3 regions of the Enterobacter sp. E14S genome follow, and region 3 is predicted to be linked to each of the others. Evidence: riboswitches for the same ligand, from Rfam matches in the RefSeq annotation. Region 3 holds a riboswitch; each other region holds the start of a gene.
What was found. A riboswitch is a leader RNA that binds a small molecule or an ion and turns the genes downstream of it on or off. The one in region 3 is predicted to bind thiamine pyrophosphate.

Region 1 (2,263 bases), on a different contig from region 3:
CCCGCGTCCACTCGCCCACGGCCTGGACGCTGGATATTGAGCTGTCGCAACAGGATAAGTGGCTTCCCTGGCTGCTGGGCTACGTGCCGTCGATGATTTTGCCCGGCGAGTGGGAATCAATGAACAATTTTGCCAGCCTGCCGATTGGCACCGGGCCCTACTCCGTGTCCCGCAATAACAGCAATCAGCTGAAAATCCGCGCGTTCGACGACTACTTTGGCTATCGGGCGCTGATCGACGAAGTGAACGTCTGGGTATTGCCGGATCTCAATGAAGATCTGAGCTGCGGGCTGACGCTGGAAGGCCCCACCACGGGAGAAAAAGCCGTGGAGAGTCGCCTCGAGGAAGGGTGTTACTATCTCCTGTTTGACCGCCGCACCCACCGTGGGGCAAACCAGGCCGTCCGCAAGTGGGTTAGCCACGTTTTGTCCCCTTCCAATCTGATTTACCATGCGGAAGAGCAGTACCAGACATACTGGTTCCCGGCGTACGGCCTGCTTCCGCGCTGGCACCACGCCCGCCCGGTGCACTGCGACAAACCCGCAGGGCTGGAGTCCATCACCCTGACCTACTACCGCGAGCACGTGGAGCATCGTTTTATCGCCAGAATCATGACCCGGCTGCTGGCAGCCGAGGGGGTCAGGTTAGAGGTCAGGGAAGTGGACTATGACGAATGGCATCAGGGGGAGATCGCCAGTGATATCTGGCTCAACAGCGCCAACTTTACCCTGCCGCTCGATTTTTCCCTTTTCTCGCATTTGTATGAAGTCCCGCTGATCCAGCACTGCATCGACCGTGACTGGCAGCAGGATGCCGCCCTGTGGCGCGCGGGCGAAATGAATCTTGCAGCGTGGTGCCAGCAACTTCTGGCCGAGCAGGCGATCGTACCCTTGATCCACCACTGGCTGATGATCCAGGGCCAGCGCAGCATGCGCGGCCTGCGGATGAACACTCTGGGCTGGTTTGATTTTAAATCCGCCTGGTTTGCGCCGCCGGAGCCATAACGCTTTCGTAATATTCACCAAATCATTACAATAGCGCCGTTCTCAACGGGGTGCTGCATCACAGATGTGCGCTGAGATAATACCCGTCGAACCTGATCCGGATAACGCCGGCGAAGGGATTTGAGGCTGTCTCTCAAAATCCTTTGCCACTCAACTTTGAGGTGCAAAGTGTTAAAAAAAGTTCTCCCCCTGCTGGCGCTGTTTGCGCTGCCTGCTTTTGCGAAGCCCGTCCTGACGGTCTACACCTATGACTCCTTTTCTGCCGACTGGGGCCCTGGCCCGGTGGTTAAAAAAGCCTTTGAAGCGGACTGTAACTGCGAGCTGAAGTTCGTGGCGCTGGAAGATGGCGTGTCGCTGCTCAACCGTCTGCGCATGGAAGGGAAAAACAGCAAGGCCGACGTGGTGCTCGGGCTGGATAACAACCTGCTGGAAGCCGCCTCGCAAACCAAACTGTTTACCAAAAGCGGCGTAGCGGCAGATGCCGTTAACGTGCCGGGCGGCTGGAAAAACGACACCTTTGTGCCGTTCGACTACGGCTACTTTGCTTTTGTTTACGACAAAAATAAGCTGAAAAACCCGCCGAAGAGCCTGAAAGAGCTGGTCGAAAGTGACCAGAAATGGCGCGTGATTTATGAAGATCCGCGCACCAGTACGCCAGGCCTGGGTCTGCTGCTGTGGATGCAAAAGGTCTACGGGGATAAAGCGCCGGAGGCGTGGCAGAAACTGGCCGCCAAAACCGTCACCGTGACCAAGGGCTGGAGCGAAGCCTATGGCCTGTTCCTGAAAGGCGAAAGCGACCTTGTGCTGAGCTACACCACCTCTCCGGCCTATCACATTATCGCCGAGAAGAAAGATAACTATGCTGCCGCTAATTTTGCTGAAGGGCACTATCTGCAGGTGGAAGTCGCCGCGCGTACCGCCGCCAGCAAACAGCCGGAGCTGGCCGAGAAGTTCCTGAAATTTATGGTTTCACCGGGGTTCCAGAATGCCATCCCGGCTGGTAACTGGATGTATCCGGTCACTAACGTTGCGCTGCCCGCAGGTTTCGAGCAGTTGACTAAACCAAACACCTCGCTGGAGTTTACGCCGCAGCAGGTCGCCGCGCAGCGTGCAGCATGGGTAAGTGAATGGCAACGCGCCGTCAGCCGTTGATTCCCGGCTGGTTACTTCCCGGGCTGCTCGCCGCCACAGTGATGGTGGCTGTCAGCCTGGGGGCTTTTCTTGCACTGTGGTTCAACGCGCCAGAGAGCGACCTGCTC
Region 2 (2,263 bases), on a different contig from region 3:
TCGGCCCAGCCGTCATGCCGCGGGCGCAGCGCCGCCAGCGCGGCAGAGAGGGTACAGCCCGTACCGTGGGTGTTTTTGGTCTGCACGCGCGGCGCGGTAAAGCGTACTTCGCCGTCGCGGGTAAAGAGCCAGTCCGGGCTTTCAGCGTCATCCAGATGACCGCCCTTCATCAGAACCGCCCCGCAGCCAATTGCCAGCAGCGCGTTTCCCTGCGCTTTCATCTCGCGTTCAGTTTGCGCATGCGATGTGCCTAACAGCGCGGCGGCTTCTGGCAGATTGGGCGTGATGAGCGCCACCTGCGGCAGTAGTTTTGTACGCAGCGTCTCCACGGCGGAGGCGGAGAGCAGCGGGTCGCCGCTTTTAGCCAGCATGACGGTATCCAGCACCACGTTTTGCACCTGATAGCGTTTAAGCCGCTCGGCCACCGCTTCCACAATATCCGTCTCGGCCAGCATGCCGATCTTGGTGGTATCGATGCGCACATCGCTGAACACAGAATCCAGCTGCGCGGCAACAAAATCCGGCTCGATACGATAGACCGACTGCACGCCGCGCGTATTTTGCGCCACCAGCGCGGTAATGACCGAGCAGCCGTACGCGCCAAGGGCCGAGAAGGTTTTGAGATCGGCCTGGATACCCGCGCCGCCGCTGGGATCGGTGCCGGCAATGGTCAGGGCGTTAATCCGCTTCATGCCTGCTCCTCCAGCGTATAGAGCGCATCCAGAAACGCGCTGGCAAAACTGCCAGGCCCACGTGACTGCGCAACGGCCACCGTTCCGGCTCGCTTCATCCATCCGCAGGCGGCGGCGACGTTATCCATCCGGTCGCCCGGCAGCGAGCAGCTCGCCGCCACAACGGCAGAGAGCGCGCACCCTGTGCCCACCACGCGCGTCATCAGCGGGTCACCGCCCGTGACCGTGCGGGTACGTTGTCCGTCGGTGATGTAATCCACCTCGCCGGTGACGACCACAATTGCATTCGTCTGACGCGCCAAAGCCTGCGCGGCAGGCACCGCGCTGGCGGCGGTATCGGTGGTATCAACGCCGCGCCCGCCCGCGCTCATTCCGGCAAGGGCAAGAATTTCAGAGGCATTGCCGCGAATAGCGGCCGGTTTCAGGGCAAGAATTTGATGGCAAAAGCGGGTGCGGAACGTCAGGGCACCCGCGGCAACCGGGTCCAGCGTCCAGGGCTTGCCTGCCGCCACCGCGCTTTCTATTGCCCGACGCATCGCCTGGGCGCGCGGCGACGTCAGCGTGCCAACGTTAATCAGCAGCGCATCGGCGATGCCGGCAAACTGTTCAGCCTCTTCGGCCTCAATCACCATCGCGGGTGAGGCGCCAAGCGCCAGCAAAACGTTGGCCGTAAAAGTCTGTACGACATCGTTGGTCATACAGTGGGTCAGCGGAGAACGGGTTCGGAAGTGGTGTAAAACGTGTAAATCGAGCAGGTCAGGCTGCATGGTTTCGCTCCTGCCTTGCGTGAAGAAGCGATGACCGGGAAGGCATCTGACTTCCCTACGCTGGCATTATCCAGATCAGGTAATACGGGTATTTCTCAGCCTTCACAAAGAAGGGCACCCCGAGTCAAAATACTTTTAAAACAGTTGGTTATGAAAATCATTAACGTTAGGTAGTGTAACCGCGGCCCCAGGCCAGGCGCAAGAAGTTTCGATTTATCACAACGTTTGTCACAGCGGTAATTTCCAGGCGCTCTTTCCCGTCATTTGCATACATTTATTACGCTTTAGTTAATTCTGGTTTAGTAATTGTTAATACATTATTGAAAAACTATATTACGTACTTTTACTGAGGCTATTATTTTTATTTTTTACTACGTGCTCATTCTGCTTTTATAAGATATGGAAACTTCTTTCGCTTGAAAGAATAAGACAGTATTAATTTATTTAACTCTATTAAACATTGGTATTTTCATCAATAGCTTAACGCATCCCTTGATTTATCGCATAACCCATAAGTTAATGTATACATTAAATAAACCTTCTCGATACCGCACCCTGCCCTTTCATTTATTCATATCATTTATGATTTAGATCAAAATCATCAATTTGGGTTTAATCGATAGTTTATTCACGCCACTAAAAAAGGTCCGGGCATTGAATATCCTGTATTGAAATATGGAAATACAGTTATCTACATACCACTAAAGCCAAAACTGTTCTGCTTAATTTTGTTTTTTTAATACGTTAATGATGTGAGTCCTTCGAATGAAACTTTTCAATAAATCTGTTATTCCTGTTTTTGTA
Region 3 (2,263 bases):
GCGCCCCGCCAGCTGGAACAGCCCCACGTCCAGATCCAGCACCTGGCGCACCGATCCCATATCCTGGCGGCGGGACTGTTGGATCAACCACACGGGCTCACCCTGCCACTCGCCGATCTGTAGCGCTGGCTGGCCAACGAGATCGAACGCCTCAGCTGCGCCATAGGGGATTTCCCCGGCAGGAAGCCATAATTTTTGTTCGTGACTGACGATCCACCAACCAAGATCTGATTTTTCAATAATACGATCCATATCTATTGCACTACCTTCGCTTCACTGACATGTTGTTAGCATTGTGGTTACATTCTGGATAAGCAGATTCAATCCTACATTTTGCGGAGTCGACCATGTTAAACCAGCTGGAAAGCCTGACTGAGCGCGTTAGAGGAAATAACAAACTGGTGGATCGCTGGCTACATGTACGCAAGCATCTACTCGTGGCTTATTACAATCTGGTCGGTATTAAGCCTGGCAAAGAATCGTTTATGCGACTGAATGAAAAAGCGCTGGATGATTTTTGTCAGGGCCTGGTCGACTATCTGTCCGACGGCCATTTCAATATTTATGAACGCATTATCCGCGAAATGGAAGGGACAACACCCTATTTAGCGGCCAGCAAGCTCTATCCCCTTCTGGAAGCCAACACCCAGCAGATCATGGATTACTATGATTCCGCGCTCGAGAACGCTATCGATCACGATAACTATCTTGAGTTTCAGCAGGCGCTATCCGACCTCGGCGAAGCGCTGGAAGAGCGATTCACGCTGGAAGATAAGCTGATCGCCCTCGTGCTGGACAATGATTTGAACATCAGTAACGAAGAGAACGTCGCGCGCCCTGCTTGAGTTCTTCATCGTTAACGAGTAATTTACAACCATTCGCCCCTCTCACGAGGGGGATTTTTCTTGTCGGAGTGCCCAGCGCCTGAACGCGCGGGCTGAGACCGTTAATTCGGGATCCGCGGAACCTGATCAGGCTAATACCTGCGAAGGGAACAAGAGTCACACTGCTGTTGTATCGCCCCTGGGCGATCCTCTCTTGCTTCATCCGTCGTCTGACAAGCCATGTCCTTCACTTTTGGAATGAGCTATGTCTATCGCTAAATTGACCCGTCGCGAACAGCGCGAACACGCCCAACGCTTCATCGATACCCTGGAAGGGACCGCCTTCCCGAACTCGAAACGCATCTACATTTCCGGCTCGCAGGCCGATATCCGCGTCCCAATGCGCGAAATCCAGCTCAGCCCGACGCTTATCGGCGGCAGCAAAGATAACCCCCAGTATGAAGACAACGAAGCCGTGCCGGTGTATGACACCTCCGGTCCGTACGGCGATCCTGATGTTGCCATCAACGTCCAGCAGGGTCTGGCAAAGCTGCGCCAGCCGTGGATTGATGCGCGCAACGACTGTGAAGAGCTGAGCGTACTCAGCTCTGCCTACACCAAAGAGCGCCTGGCCGACGACGGTCTGGACGAGCTGCGCTTTACCGGCCTGCTGACGCCAAAACGCGCTAAGGCGGGCAAATGCGTGACCCAGCTGCACTACGCGCGCCGGGGCATCGTCACGCCGGAGATGGAGTTCATCGCCATCCGCGAAAACATGGGTCGCGAGCGCATCCGTAGCGAAGTGCTGCGCTATCAGCATCCGGGTGAAGGCTTTGGCGCTCGCCTGCCGGAGAACATCACGCCGGAGTTTGTGCGTGACGAAGTGGCCGCAGGCCGCGCGATTATCCCCGCCAACATCAACCACCCGGAATCCGAGCCGATGATTATCGGCCGCAACTTCCTGGTGAAGGTCAACGCGAACATCGGTAACTCGGCCGTCACCTCCTCCATCGAAGAAGAGGTGGAGAAGCTGGTCTGGTCCACGCGCTGGGGCGCGGACACGGTAATGGACCTCTCCACTGGACGCTATATTCACGAAACCCGCGAATGGATCCTGCGTAACAGCCCGGTACCGATTGGCACCGTCCCGATTTATCAGGCGCTGGAAAAGGTCAACGGCATTGCCGAAGACCTCACCTGGGAAGCGTTCCGCGACACGCTGCTGGAGCAGGCCGAACAGGGCGTGGACTATTTCACCATTCACGCGGGCGTGCTGCTGCGCTACGTGCCGATGACGGCGAAGCGCCTGACCGGCATCGTCTCGCGCGGCGGTTCCATCATGGCGAAGTGGTGCCTGTCCCATCATCAGGAAAACTTCCTCTACGAACACTTCCGCGAAATTTGCGAAATCTGCGCCGCGTACGATGTCTCTCTGTCGC

Region 1: another riboswitch for thiamine pyrophosphate. It lies ahead of thiB (thiamine ABC transporter substrate binding subunit); the one in region 3 lies ahead of thiC (phosphomethylpyrimidine synthase ThiC).
Region 2: another riboswitch for thiamine pyrophosphate. It lies ahead of thiM (hydroxyethylthiazole kinase); the one in region 3 lies ahead of thiC (phosphomethylpyrimidine synthase ThiC).

Annotation. Positions count from the first base shown of each region.
Region 1 is NZ_JBVODQ010000010.1:55,197-57,459, forward strand. It holds gene sgrR (HTH-type transcriptional regulator SgrR) at 1-1,004, shown strand, start outside; TPP riboswitch at 1,041-1,141, shown strand; gene thiB (thiamine ABC transporter substrate binding subunit) at 1,173-2,156, shown strand; gene thiP (thiamine/thiamine pyrophosphate ABC transporter permease ThiP) at 2,132-2,263, shown strand, end outside.
Region 2 is NZ_JBVODQ010000002.1:431,465-433,727, reverse strand. It holds gene thiD (bifunctional hydroxymethylpyrimidine kinase/phosphomethylpyrimidine kinase) at 1-692, opposite strand, end outside; gene thiM (hydroxyethylthiazole kinase) at 689-1,459, opposite strand; TPP riboswitch at 1,495-1,591, opposite strand; gene ACZ6J2_RS07185 (YadA C-terminal domain-containing protein) at 2,225-2,263, shown strand, end outside.
Region 3 is NZ_JBVODQ010000017.1:7,507-9,769, forward strand. It holds gene nudC (NAD(+) diphosphatase) at 1-252, opposite strand, end outside; gene ACZ6J2_RS21425 (Rsd/AlgQ family anti-sigma factor) at 348-845, shown strand; TPP riboswitch at 900-1,011, shown strand; gene thiC (phosphomethylpyrimidine synthase ThiC) at 1,090-2,263, shown strand, end outside.